Regions from separate parts of the Streptomyces sp. NPDC030296 genome, predicted to be linked through region 1. Evidence: riboswitches for the same ligand, from Rfam matches in the RefSeq annotation. Region 1 holds a riboswitch; the other holds the start of a gene.
What was found. Region 1 has a riboswitch for glycine ahead of gcvT (glycine cleavage system aminomethyltransferase GcvT). Riboswitches for the same ligand answer to the same signal wherever they lie in the genome.
Positions count from the first base shown of each region.

Region 2: linked by a shared signal. The riboswitch ahead of gcvP (aminomethyl-transferring glycine dehydrogenase) and the one ahead of gcvT (glycine cleavage system aminomethyltransferase GcvT) in region 1 are both predicted to bind glycine.

Region 1 is NZ_JBVICQ010000012.1:294,960-301,842, forward strand. Features, by position in the region: gene ACZ4Z3_RS31715 (ABC transporter permease) at 1-569, opposite strand, end outside; gene ACZ4Z3_RS31720 (hypothetical protein) at 1,207-1,779, shown strand; gene ACZ4Z3_RS31725 (enhanced serine sensitivity protein SseB C-terminal domain-containing protein) at 1,973-2,761, opposite strand; gene ACZ4Z3_RS31730 (enhanced serine sensitivity protein SseB) at 2,955-3,731, opposite strand; gene ACZ4Z3_RS31735 (AAA family ATPase) at 3,861-4,535, opposite strand; glycine riboswitch at 4,780-4,877, shown strand; glycine riboswitch at 4,878-5,002, shown strand; gene gcvT (glycine cleavage system aminomethyltransferase GcvT) at 5,075-6,199, shown strand; gene gcvH (glycine cleavage system protein GcvH) at 6,367-6,744, shown strand; partial or broken gene ACZ4Z3_RS31750 (serine hydroxymethyltransferase) at 6,759-6,883, shown strand, end outside.
Region 2 is NZ_JBVICQ010000005.1:605,452-612,334, reverse strand. Features, by position in the region: gene ftsR (transcriptional regulator FtsR) at 1-201, shown strand, start outside; gene ACZ4Z3_RS18215 (bifunctional nuclease family protein) at 286-759, shown strand; gene ACZ4Z3_RS18210 (MerR family transcriptional regulator) at 1,190-1,873, shown strand; gene ACZ4Z3_RS18205 (DNA polymerase IV) at 2,045-3,466, shown strand; gene ACZ4Z3_RS18200 (PRC-barrel domain-containing protein) at 3,528-3,896, opposite strand; glycine riboswitch at 4,023-4,119, shown strand; gene gcvP (aminomethyl-transferring glycine dehydrogenase) at 4,291-6,883, shown strand, end outside.

The DNA of each region.
Region 1 (6,883 bases):
AGTCCTTCGAGGCCGAAGGCGCCGCCCTGCAGCGTGGCGGAGATGGCGATGGCGAACAGCAGCAGCGGGAACGCCAGGAAGGTGTCCATCAGCCGGCTGATGATCGAGTCGACCCGGCCGCCGTAGTAGCCGGCGAGGAGGCCGAGCACGGTGCCGATGGCGTTGGACAGGACAGTCGCGCCGAAGGCGACGACCAGGGAGACCCAGGAGCCCTCCAGGATGCGGGCGAGGATGTCGCGGCCGAACTTCGGCTCGACACCGAGCGGGTGGTCCCAGCTCATCCCGCCGAAGTCACCCTTCGGCAGGGAGGTGTTGGGGTCGATCAGGTCCTGGTTGAAGGCGTTGGGGTCGAGTCCGAGCAGCGACTGCAGCGGCCGGGAGAGGGCCGCGATCAGGATCAGCAGGACGACCACGACTCCGCCGGCCACCGCCACCTTGTCGCGCTTGAAGCGGGTCCAGGCGATCTGGCCGAGCGAACGGCCCTCGATCCTCTTGGCCTCGACACCTTCCAGCACGGCCTCGGGCTGTGCCTCGGCCTGCGATCCGGTCGTCTCAATGGGTGCGGTCATCGTCCCTCGTGCTTGCCCGTGCCGGTGGTTGCCGACTGTGCTTGGCGGCCGCCCGGGTCTGCGGTGCGGTCCGTTGCCACTACTGCCGTCGTTCTCTCGCGTACTTCTTGCTTGTGACCCGGTGTCAACGTCGCTGTCTCGCCGTGCCGTTCGGAGGGAGAGGCGCATACGGCACTGAACACCACCGTATGAACAGCACGTTCGGCCGACCCCCCACCGCTCTGGGGGAGTCTTCAACGGTGGCGCGATCAGGCACCAGACCCGACGGCGAATGTATGCGTAACCGTGATGTGGCCAGCAGGGTTCCGGAATCCGAACATCGCATGCGGGTGAGCGGCACCGAACGGACTGTTACAAGTGACCCAGGTCACAGAACGAGTTCGCCATGTCCAGATCACCCGCAATCACCCCCTTCGGGTGCGTGGCAATTCGGGCGAAGAACACATGCCACCAGGCGCTCGACCAAGTATTCCCCGGGTATTTGAGGTTCGTCTGAGCGTTGCTTCGTAACAGAATCCCCGGCCCATTGCGAGCCGTCTCGACAGCCCACTAACTTCTTCTCCGCCGGGGTGGACCGACCCACTCCCCCGGACAGCGAAATGAATTGACCGGGTCGACGGGGAAAACGGGGATACAAATGAATCTGCGCAACAAGCGTGCTCTTTCCGCGACGTTCGCGACGACCGCGCTCGTCACCGGTGCGTTCACGGCCGTGCCGGCCACGGCGAGCGCCGCCGACCAGGCCCCCATGCGCTGCGAGGGCTACACCTACTCCAAGGTGATCAAGCTCGGCACGCCGTGGTACGCCTCCCGCGGCCCGGTGGTCAGCAAGCGCAACAGCAGCTCCAGCAAGTCGACCCTGGTCTACTCGATCAAGACCACCAAGACCCGTACGACGACCTGGGGCGGCGAGGCCAGCGCCAGCGTGGGCTGGGGCATCGCCCAGGTCGAGGCGAAGACCAAGTACGAGGTGGCCAAGTCCGTCGCCAAGGGCCGCACCGTCACCAACCGTATGACGGTCGACCCGGGCAAGCGGGGCTACACCCAGCCGATGGTCGAGTACCAGAAGTTCCAGGTCGAGCGCTGGCGCGAGCTCGGCAACTGCAAGCACGACCGTATCGAGATCGTCGGCATTCTGAAGGGAATCACTTCTTCCCTGCACTTCGCGGAATGCCAGACGCGGCAGGCGTCCTGCACGCCGAAGCCGTAATTCCGGCGGCTTTCCGGAAGAGTGCATATTCGTTCGGGCCCGTGAACGAAAGTGCGCCACCACGGAAACACGCAAAAGGAAAAATGAGCGGCGTTCACCGGCACGGGGGCAGGTGAACGCATGACGGAGCCCCCGGTTCCGGGCAGGTTCGTCATCGAACCGGACCGGGGCCGGGGACTCCCGCCGTACCGGGTCAGTAGCCGCCCGGGTAGCCGTAGCCGCCGGCGGCCGGGGCCTGGGCCGGGGCACCGTGGGCCTCACGGTCGTAGAAGGGGCGGGCGGCGGCCCGCAGCCACATCGCGACCGGGTCGTACTCGTCGGACATGGCGACCGTGGAGACGGGCAGCCCGTCCGGGACGGCGCCGATCGACTGCTGCATCATCGCGCGCACCGAGTCGACGGCGGACGGCGAGGTGTCGTACACGTCGAGGCCGATCGCCAGGTAGGGGGCGCCGAGCGAGGGCTGCACCCAGGCGCGGCGCAGCGAGCGCACGGCCGGGGTGCGGTGGGCGTTCTGCGTGAGCAGGGCGTAGAACTGCGGGATCTCGATGCCTGGCTCGGACAGCCGCAGCGGGCCCGCGGGCTGCCGCTCCAGACCCGTGGCGATCCGGCGCAGATCCAGCCAGGGAATGCCGACGCCGCCGCCCGGGGCGTGCGGGTTGAGCCAGAGTCCGTAGTGGTCGGGGTAGAGCGTGCGGGCCACGTCGAGGCCGTCGACGACCTCGTAACTGCGGTTCCAGCCGCTGGCGGAGAGCTCCTGGGCGGAGGTGACGCAGGGCGCGTAGTTGAACCCGTCCACCTCCATGTTCCCGTACTGGGCGTCGGGGGAGCCTGCCTGGCCGTGCCACAGGAGCATCCAGACCTGGCCGGTGGCGGGGGTCGCGAGGGCACGCAGCAACGCCTCGTAGGCGTCGTAACGCCCCGGCGTCACCTGGCGCAGCATGTGCTCGACCTGCCCGGTCGCCGTGCCGCTCGCGCTCACGTCAGCCGCCCTTCGGTTTGGAGCTGGTGGTGTCGGACCCTGGTTGTGGAAAACCAGCTTAGGTGGTGTGCGGGTCGAGCCGGTCAGGGCTCGGGGCTTGCTGTGCGTCGCGGGCCCCGGTGTCGTCGTGGCTGGTCGCGCCCCGCGGCGCAGCCGCCGACGCCGCCGCCCCGCGCCCTGTCGGGGGCCGGTGTCAGTAGCCCTGTTGGTAGAAGGGGCGGACCTTCTCGCGGAGCCAGTCGCCCACCGGGTCCTGGGCCACGTCCAGGAAGACCATGTTGACCGGCCAGACCACCGGTTGTGTGCCGAGGGCGCGGCCGAGGGCGTCCAGGGGGAGGGTGCGGTCCGCCTCCCAGGAGACCAGGTCGACACCGATGAACATGACGGGGTCGGCCGTCTCGATGGCGGCGAGGCAGCGGCGGGCGCTGAGGACGACGCCGGTCGCGGCGAACTCGGCGGAGGCCGCGGCGAGGAAGTCCACCGGGTCGTCCTGCCAGTCCGGTTCGAACAGGCGGACCCGGGCGCCGCTCGCCGACCCGTCCAGCGGGGTCCGGGCGGCCCGGCACAGCTCGGCCACGGCGGGCGGCGGCAGCGGGATGCCCACGACACCGTCCGGGTTCAGGGCGAGGCCGACCTGCGGGGGCAGCCCGCGGGCGAACTCGACGGCCGGGGCGATCGTGAACGACATGTGGCTGCCGACGACCTGGCGGAACTGCTCCTCGGAGCTGAACACCGGCACGTACACCTGGCCGTCCAGCTGCATCGTCGGCAGATCCAGCTCGCGGCTGTGCCGTCCCCCGCCCTCGGGCAGCGGCACCCACACGAAGCTGCGGGCCAGCACCTCGACGATGCGCGGGCCGGCCCCCGGCACCCCGAGGGAGGCGGACAGCACCTCCTCCAGCTCATTGCCGGGCCACCCGCCGTGTCCATGAGGGTGTGCCTGTGCCGGGAAGTCCGCCGGGAAGTCCATCTGCCGCCTACCGCTTTACTCCGTGATGCTGTTGTCCCTGCACCTTAATGCCCCCCGCCGACAAAGGGGACGGCCCGGCGGCCGCCCTCGACGACGGCCCGGCCCCGCCCCCTGCGGGCGGGCCCGCTCTCAGCCGTCGAAGCCGATCCGGTTCAGCGCGTCCGCCGCGGCCCGGTCGATCAGCACCGCCGATCCGCAGCCCTCCGGCAGGCGCCCCTCCTCCACGGACCGCAGCAGCCGGGTCATCGCCCCCCGGTGCCGGGCGAAGGCGTACCGGGACACCCCGCGTCCCCGCTCCCGCTGTCCGTCGCGCGCCTCACCGGGGGTGACGTCGAGCAGCAGCAGATGGAGGGTGCCGCCCCTGCGGACGGCCTCGCGGGCGAGCCAGCGCCGCACCCATGCCTGGGTTCCGCAGTCGTGCACGACGACGCCCTCACCGGAGCGCAGCGCACGCCGGAGCCCGGCGTAGTGCGCGAGGCGGACGAACGGCCGGTACACGGCGTACGGCAGGACGCGCGCCAGGCGCGCGTCGAAGCGGTCACGCGTGTCCTGGGAGTCGATCCGCGGTCCCGGCACCGTGCGCCGCATCAGGGTCGACTTGCCGCTGCCGGGGAGCCCGGTGACGACCACGAGGTCGACCGGCGCGAACGACAGCACGCGCGGGCTGCGTCCGGAGCGCTCCCTGAGGTCTCGGACGACCGCCCTCGGGAAGGGGCCGCAGGCCGCGGCGGCCGGGCCGACGGGCTGCTCGGGCAGGGCGAGGCCCGAGGTCGTCGCGTACGCCGTGGTCCTGTCCACCGTGATCGTCCTCCCCAGGGGTCGGGAGACCCATCCCCACAGACTGTAAAGAGAAGGTAATGCCCGATCGCTCCTGATTCAGTCCTCGTACTGCCACAAGAGTGCAACGGACCGCTCTGTCTGTCCCCCGAATTCGTGCACCGCCCGGGACCGGGGCGCCCGGCCCGACACCTCCCCGCCCCGGAACCTCCCCCTGCCGTGCCGCGCCGATGCGTGCAATGATGTGCGCGCCAACTGCATACCGGCCGCTTGAATCCGCGCGGGAGAGCTCCCAGCAGTCTTCGCTGGGGCGCCGAAGGAGCAAGTCCCTCCCTTGAATCTCTCAGGCCCAGATACCGCGCGGGCGAGGCACATCTGAAAAGCGAGCCGCTGCGCCAGTGGCTCCACCCAAGGTGCAAACCGCGACCACCGCCGCGTCATCAGGACGTACGGTCGTGGTGAACCTCTCAGGTTCCGATGACAGATGGGGAGGAACGTCCTCGCCTTCCCCCACGCTCGGCTTCGCTCGCGCGTGAGGGACCCCCATCGCCTTGGGAGCAGAACCGATGAGCAGTAGCCCCACCGCCGGACCGCGCCGTACCGCGCTCGATGCGCTGCATCGCTCGCTCGGCGCGACGATGACCGATTTCGCGGGCTGGGACATGCCCCTGCGCTACGGCTCCGAACGCGACGAGCACAACGCCGTACGGACCCGGGCCGGGCTGTTCGACCTCTCCCACATGGGCGAGATCACCGTCACCGGCCCCCAGGCGGCCGCGCTCCTCGACTACGCCCTCGTCGGGAACATCGGCGGCGTGAAGACGGGCCGCGCCCGCTACACCATGATCTGCCGCGAGGACGGCGGCATCCTCGACGACCTGATCGTCTACCGCCTGGCCGACACCGAGTACATGGTCGTCGCGAACGCCTCCAACGCCCAGGTGGTGCTGGACGCGCTGGTGGAGCGCGCGGCCGGGTTCGACGCCGAGGTCCGCGACGACCGCGACGCGTACGCACTGCTCGCGGTCCAGGGCCCCGAGTCCCCCGGCATCGTGAAGGCGCTCACCGACGCCGACCTCGACGGCCTGAAGTACTACGCGGGCCTGCCCGGCACGGTCGCTGGCGTCCCGGCGCTGATCGCGCGCACCGGGTACACCGGCGAGGACGGCTTCGAGCTGTTCGTGAAGCCGGAGCACGCCGTGGAGCTGTGGCAGGCGCTGACCGAGGCGGGCGAGGGCGTCGGCCTGGTGCCGTGCGGCCTGTCCTGCCGGGACACGCTGCGCCTGGAGGCGGGCATGCCGCTGTACGGGCACGAGCTGACCACCGAACTGACGCCCTTCGACGCCGGGCTCGGCCGGGTGGTGAAGTTCGAGAAGGAGGGCGACTTCGTGGGCCGCGCGGCCCTGCGCGAGGCCGCCGAGAACGCCAACCACGAGCCGCAGGTCCTCGTCGGCCTGATCGCCGAGGGCCGTCGGGTCCCCCGCGCCGGGTACCCCGTCGTCGCCGAGGGCAAGGTGATCGGCGAGGTCACCTCCGGCGCCCCCTCCCCCACACTGGGCAAGCCGATCGCGATGGCGTACGTCGACGCCATGTACGCCGCCCCGGGCACCACCGGGGTCGCTGTGGACATCCGCGGCAGCCACGAGCCGTTCGAGGTCGTGGCGCTGCCGTTCTACAAGCGGTCCAGGTGACACCGTCGTAGTCGGCTCACCGTCGTTCAGAAGCGGCATGGCGTGGTCGTGCGGAACGGCACGGCAGCGCACCCGAGCGTGACAAAGGGCACATCCGCCCTGTTCAACAGCGGTTCCAGCAGTCCCTCATTCATCACCACTCCCCCGCGTACAGGAGAATTCAGGCCATGAGCAACCCCCAGCAGCTGCGCTACAGCAAGGAGCACGAGTGGCTGTCGGCCGCCGAGGACGGCGTCTCGACGGTGGGCATCACGGAGCACGCGGCCAACGCGCTCGGCGATGTCGTCTACACCCAGCTCCCCGAGGTGGGCTCCACGGTGACCGCGGGCGAGTCCTGCGGCGAGCTGGAGTCGACGAAGTCCGTCAGCGACCTGTACTCCCCGGTGAGCGGTGAGGTCACCGAGGTCAACGAGGACGTGGTGAACGATCCGTCGCTGGTGAACACGGCCCCCTTCGAGGGCGGCTGGCTGTTCAAGGTGCGGATCACGGACGAGCCGGGCGACCTGCTCTCCGCCGACGAGTACACCGCCTTCATCGCCGGCTGAGAGGTCGTAGCACCATGTCGCTTCTGAACACGCCCCTGCACGAGCTGGACCCGGAGGTGGCGGCCGCGGTCGACGCCGAGCTGCACCGCCAGCAGTCCACCCTGGAGATGATCGCGTCGGAGAACTTCGCTCCGCTCGC
Region 2 (6,883 bases), on a different contig from region 1:
GAGCCGAGGCATCTGCGGGTGATGCGGGCCGCCGCCGACCGTGAGGCGGGCCTCGTGGAGCAGGTCGTCGCGCCGCTGCGCCGCCACCGCAATCCCCAGACCAGAGCGCACGCGGAGGACCGCACGCGGGAGCTGGCGGGGCTCACGGTGAAGCTGCACGCCGCGCTGGTGCGGAGCGCGCTGGGTGTCCGGCTCCGCTGAAGAGGGGTGTTCGCCTGTGGCGGATCGTCCGGCCTATCCGTGCTCGACTACCCAAACATCCCGAGCACGGCCTAGGGTTGCTGTGTGAACGAGCTCGATGTCGTAGGTGTCCGGGTCGAAATGCCCTCCAACCAACCGATCGTGCTCCTGCGTGAAGTGGGAGGCGACCGTTACCTCCCCATCTGGATCGGGCCCGGGGAGGCCACCGCGATCGCCTTCGCCCAGCAGGGCATGGCCCCCGCGCGGCCGCTGACCCACGACCTGTTCAAGGACGTGCTGGAGGCCGTCGGCCAGGAGCTCACGGAAGTGCGCATCACGGATCTGCGTGAAGGCGTCTTCTACGCGGAGCTGGTCTTCGCCAGCGGTGTCGAGGTGAGCGCCAGGCCCTCCGACGCCATAGCGCTGGCGCTGCGCACCGGGACGCCGATCTTCGGCAGTGACGGGGTGCTCGACGACGCGGGCATCGCGATCCCGGACGAGCAGGAGGACGAGGTGGAGAAGTTCCGCGAGTTCCTCGACCAGATCTCGCCGGAGGACTTCGGTACCAGCAGCCAGTGAGGCAGGGCCGCGGTGGTGTCTGTCCCCGCGGCCGCCGGGCCGTCGGCCCGTGGCGCGGGGCCGAGTCGCCGACGCGCCGCCAAGGGCGGCTGGTGGACCGCCGGGCCGCCGCGCCGTCACCGGGCCGCGCAGTGGTGACCGGCGGGAGCAGCACCGCGTGCCGTCCACGGCCTAGCGGAGCGCCGACCGAGCGGGTCGGGGCCCGGGCGTGTCGATCAAGGGGGCGGCGTCACGAGAGTCCGGCACCTGACACGTGCCGATGCGGTGTCCTGGGGTTCCGCTTAGCACATTCGGCTAGCCTTTCCCCGCGGAAGGGCACGGGAAACCACTCTCAGGGTGATTATCACTCGGCGTGCCGAGTGTGGCGGTCGTTGACGCACCCCTGGTGGCTGCCTACCGTCGATAAGGCAGGTCAAGGACGGAGGTCGGCGTGAGGAACAGCGGCGACGGTACGGCTGGGGGTGCCCCCGGACGCAGTCTGGGGGAGAGCGGCTCGTACCCTCCCCCGAGCGCTCGGCTCCGCTCGAGCAGGGGCTATCCCCATTCCGGCGGCGCGGCCGGTCCCGTTCCACAGTTGCCGACGGCTGTCCATGACAGCACGGAGGCAGAGCCCGAGCCGCACGAGAACGTCGGATACCGCGGCCCCACCGCGTGTGCCGCCGCCGGCATCACCTATCGCCAGCTCGACTACTGGGCCCGCACCGGCTTGGTGGAGCCCAGTGTGCGGTCCGCCCACGGGTCCGGGACGCAGCGGCTCTACAGCTTCCGGGACGTCGTCGTCCTCAAGATCGTGAAACGGTTCCTCGACACCGGCGTCTCCCTGCAGAACATCCGCACAGCCGTCCAGCACCTGCGGGAGCGGGGCTTCAGCGATCTGGAGCGGATGACGCTGATGAGCGACGGGGCCACGGTCTACGAATGCAGCTCGCCGGACGAGGTCCACGCCCTTCTCCAAGGCGGCCAGGGGATCTTCGGAATCGCCGTCGGGGTCGTCTGGCGCGATGTGGAAAGTGCTCTCTCCCAGTTGCACGGCGAGCGGATCGACACGGGCGAGACCCTGGTCCGCCCCAATCCCACGGACGAACTGGCGCGCAGGCGCAACCGCGCGGTCTGATCGGGGCGCCGCGGCCGAGAGCGGCGGGTGGCGGCGGGCCCGAGCGGCGGGTGCCGGCCCTCGGCGTCAGGAGCGTGGCCGGCCCATGACCGGGCCGGGTCGTCTGCGGCGACAGGGCCGCCGTCGGGCCGTGGCAGGGCATTGTCAGTGGTGTAGGGCAGCATCGGAGATGTGAGAACCGCGCCCACGATCCTGCATCTCGACATGGATGCCTTCTACGCCTCGGTGGAGCAGGCGTCCAAGCCGAGTCTGCGCGGGAGGGCCGTCATCGTGGGCGGGATCGGCCCCCGCGGCGTGGTCGCCACCGCCTCCTACGAGGCGAGGGTCTTCGGGGTGCACTCGGCCATGCCGACGGCGCAGGCCCGTCGGCTCGCGCCGAACGCCGCCTACCTCACGCCCCGCTTCACGTTCTACCGGGCGATCAGCCAGCAGGTCATGGGGCTGCTGCACGGCCTGTCGCCCCTGGTCGAGCCACTGAGCCTGGATGAGGCCTTCGTGGACCTGGAGGCCGGGGGAGTGGCCTGGGACGAGGCCTCGGCGCGTGCGACGGGCGTGCGACTGCGTCAGGAGATACGGGAAGTGACCGGGCTGACCGGGTCGGTGGGGCTCGCCGCGTCCAAGATGCTCGCGAAGATCGCCTCCGAGCAGGCCAAGCCGGACGGGCTGGTGCTCATCGAGCCCGGCACCGAGCGGGCACTCCTCGGGCCGATGTCCGTGCGGATCCTCCCCGGCGTCGGGCCGGCCACCGGGGACCATCTGCGGCGCGCGGGGATCACCACCGTCGAGGAGATCGTGGAGGCCGGCGAGGACGAGGTCGTACGGCTGCTGGGGAAGGCCCACGGGCACGGCCTGTACGCCATGGCGCTGGCGCGCGACGACCGGGCCGTGGTCGCCGAGCGGGACGCCAAGTCCGTGTCCGTGGAGGACACCTACGACGTGGACATCCATGACCGGGTGCGGGTCCGGCTGGAGGTGCAGCGGCTCGCCGACCGGTGTGTGCGGCGGCTCAGGGGGGCCGGTCTGTCGGGGCGGACGATCGTGCTGAAGGTACGGCGGTACGACTTCTCGACGCTGACCCGGTCCGAGACGCTGCGAGGGCCGACGGACGATCCGGCCGTGGTGCGGGAGGCAGCGGGGCGGCTGCTGGAGGCCGTCGACACCACCGGTGGGGTACGGCTGCTGGGGGTCGGGGTCAGCGGGCTCGCCGACTACACGCAGGAGGACCTGTTCGCCCAGGCCGCGGGGGAGCCGGAGCTTCCTGAGGAGGAGACGGTGGAGGAGGCCGTTGCTGACGAGAGGAGCGCGGGGCATGTCGTCGAGCGTCGGTGGTCGGCCGGGCACGACGTATGGCACTCCGAGTACGGGCACGGCTGGGTGCAGGGAAGCGGGCTCGGGCGGGTCACCGTGCGGTTCGAGACGCCCGAGGACAAGGAGCCGGGGCGGGTGCGGACGTTCCGGACGGACGACCCGGATCTCGAGGCGGTGGACCCGCTGCCGCTGGTGCCGGGCGGGCCGGTGCGACCTTCGGAGGCGGTGCCCGTGCCGGGGCCGGGAACGGAGCACGAGGGAGGGGCGGGGAGGGCGTCGGGATGAAGGGGCCACTGTGGGGCTGAGAGGCCGTGTCGAGGCGGCGCGGAGTGGGGACGGGGTGGGTTCAGGGGTCTTCCTGGCTCGCGACGTTGCCGAAGTCGTGGTCCAGCGGGGGCGGCGGGGCTATGTCCAGGCCGTAGTGGTGGTAGAGCTGGAGTTCCTGTTCGGGGGAGAGGTGGCGGCCGACACCGAAGTCGGGGGCGTCCTTGATGAGCGCGCGGTCGAAAGGGACGCGGAGGGAGCCCTCGACGAGTTCGCTGGGCTCGAGGGGGATGAAGGCGTCGCGGCCGAAGAGGCCCATGCGTATCGCGGCCCACTCGGGGACGCCGGTCGCGTCGTCGAGGTAGACCTCGTCCACGGTGCCGATCTTGGTGCCCTTGCGGTCGAACGCCTTGCGGCCGATCAGATTGCGCGGATCGATGTCGGTCTGCACGGGCCCTCCAAGTGGTCGCCATGGGGGTTTGCAAATCCTTCCTCACCACTACGAAAAGGCACAACCGGGACGGCGGCCACTCGAAGGCGCGTGCGTTGACCGCGCTGATACGCTGGCAGCGGCTGTTGAACCCGTGCGGGAGAGTCCTCCGGACACCATCCGGAGGCGCCGAAGGAGCAAATCCTCCCCGGAATCTCTCAGGCTCACGTACCGCACGGACGAGGTCACTCTGGAAAGCAGAGCGGGTGTCGACGGTTTCCGCTCTCACCGACGGTGAAAGCCGGCCCCTACCCGGGCCGGTGAAGCTCTCAGGTCGAGATGACAGAGGGGGAGGCCGTCGGGCACCCATGCCGTGGTGCCCTCGAAGGTCGTGTCAGACCAGGAGGCCTCCGCAATGACCGCCCACCGCATTCCGCTCACAGAGCTCGAACAGGGCATCCCGTTCGAGCGGCGTCACATCGGACCCGACGCCGAGGCCCGGGCCAAGATGCTCGCCCACGTCGGATACGGCTCGCTCGACGAGCTGACGGCCGCCGCGGTCCCCGATGTGATCAAGAACGCTGAGGCGCTGAAGCTGCCGGGCGCCCGCACCGAGGCCGAGGTGCTCGCCGAGCTGCGCTCGCTCGCCGACCGCAACCAGGTGCTGGGCTCCATGATCGGGCTCGGCTACTACGGGACGTTCACCCCGCCGGTCATCCTGCGGAACGTCATGGAGAACCCCGCCTGGTACACGGCCTACACGCCTTACCAGCCCGAGATCTCCCAGGGGCGGCTCGAAGCGCTGCTCAACTTCCAGACCATGGTCGCCGAGCTCACCGGGCTGCCCACCTCCGGAGCCTCCCTGCTCGACGAGGGCACGGCCGCCGCCGAGGCCATGTCCCTGTCCCGGCGCATGGGCCGGAACAAGAAGGGCCTCTTCCTGGTCGACGCGGACACGCTGCCGCAGACCATCGCCGTGATCGAGACCCGCGCCGAGCCGACCGGGGTCGAGGTCGTCGTCGCCGACCTCAGCGACGGCATCCCCGCCGACATCGCCTCCCGCGAGATCAACGGCGTACTCCTGCAGTACCCGGGTGCCTCCGGTGCCGTACGCGACCTCAAGCCGGTCATCGAGCAGGCCCACGGCCTCGGGGCGCTCGTCACCGTCGCCGCCGACCTGCTCGCCCTCACCCTGCTGACCCCGCCCGGTGAGCTGGGCGCCGACATCGCGGTCGGCACGACGCAGCGCTTCGGTGTGCCGATGGGCTTCGGCGGGCCGCACGCGGGCTACATGGCCGTGCACGAGAAGTTCGCGCGCAGCCTGCCTGGACGGCTCGTGGGCGTCTCCGTGGACGCGGACGGGCACAAGGCGTACCGGCTCGCCCTCCAGACCCGTGAGCAGCACATCCGCCGGGAGAAGGCGACCAGCAACATCTGCACCGCCCAGGTGCTGCTCGCCGTGATGGCCGGCATGTACGCCGTCTACCACGGCCCCGAGGGGCTGCGGACCATCGCCCGGCGCACCCACCGGTACGCCACCGTCCTCGCCGCCGGGCTCGCCGCGGGCGGCGTCGAGGTCGTGCACGGCGCGTACTTCGACACGCTCACCGCCCGGGTGCCGGGACGGGCCGCCGAGGTCGTCGCTGCCGCGCGGCAGCACGGCGTGAACCTGCACCTCGTGGACGCCGACCAGGTGTCCGTCTCCTGCGACGAGACCACCACGCGGGCGCAGCTGGGTGCCGTGTGGACGGCGTTCGGGGTGGAGGGCAACGTCGAGGACCTCGACGCCGTCGCCGAGGACACGCTGCCCGAGGCGCTGCTGCGCTCCGACGAGTACCTCACGCATCCCGTGTTCCACGAGCACCGGTCCGAGACCGCGATGCTGCGCTACCTGCGCCGTCTCGCCGACCGGGACTACGCGCTCGACCGGGGCATGATCCCGCTGGGCTCCTGCACGATGAAGCTCAACGCGACCACCGAGATGGAGCCGGTGACCTGGCCCGAGTTCGGGCAGCTGCACCCCTTCGCGCCCGCGGCGCAGGCGCAGGGCTATCTGACGCTGATCCGTGAGCTGGAGGAGCGGCTCGCCGAGGTCACCGGATACGACAAGGTGTCGCTCCAGCCGAACGCCGGCTCGCAGGGTGAGCTGGCGGGCCTGCTCGCCGTGCGCGGCTACCACCGGGCCAACGGCGACGACCAGCGCACCGTCTGCCTGATCCCGTCCTCGGCGCACGGCACCAACGCCGCGAGCGCCGTGATGGCGGGCATGAAGGTCGTCGTCGTGAAGACCGCCGAGGACGGCGAGATCGACGTCGAGGACCTGCGGGCCAAGATCGAGCAGTACCGCGACGAGCTGGCCGTGCTGATGATCACCTACCCGTCGACGCACGGTGTGTTCGAGGAGCACGTCGCCGACATCTGCGCCCAGGTGCACGACGCCGGCGGCCAGGTGTACGTCGACGGCGCCAACCTCAACGCGCTGGTTGGCCTCGCCAAGCCGGGCCACTTCGGCGGTGACGTCTCGCACCTGAACCTGCACAAGACGTTCTGCATCCCGCACGGCGGCGGCGGTCCCGGTGTCGGGCCCGTGGCGGTCAGGGAGCACCTGGCGCCGTATCTGCCGAACCACCCGATGCAGCCCGCGGCCGGCCCGGAGACCGGTGTGGGCCCGATCTCGGCCGCCCCGTGGGGCTCGGCGGGCATCCTGCCGATCTCGTGGTCGTACGTCCGGCTGATGGGAGGCGAGGGCCTCAAGAGGGCGACGCAGGTCGCCGTGCTCAGCGCCAACTACATCGCCAAGCGGCTGGAGCCGCACTACCCCGTGCTGTACACCGGTCCGGGCGGGCTCGTCGCGCACGAGTGCATCGTCGACCTGCGGCCGCTCGCGAAGACGACCGGGGTCAGCGTCGACGACATCGCCAAGCGGCTGATCGACTACGGCTTCCACGCGCCGACGATGTCGTTCCCGGTGGCGGGGACGCTGATGATCGAGCCGACCGAGTCGGAGG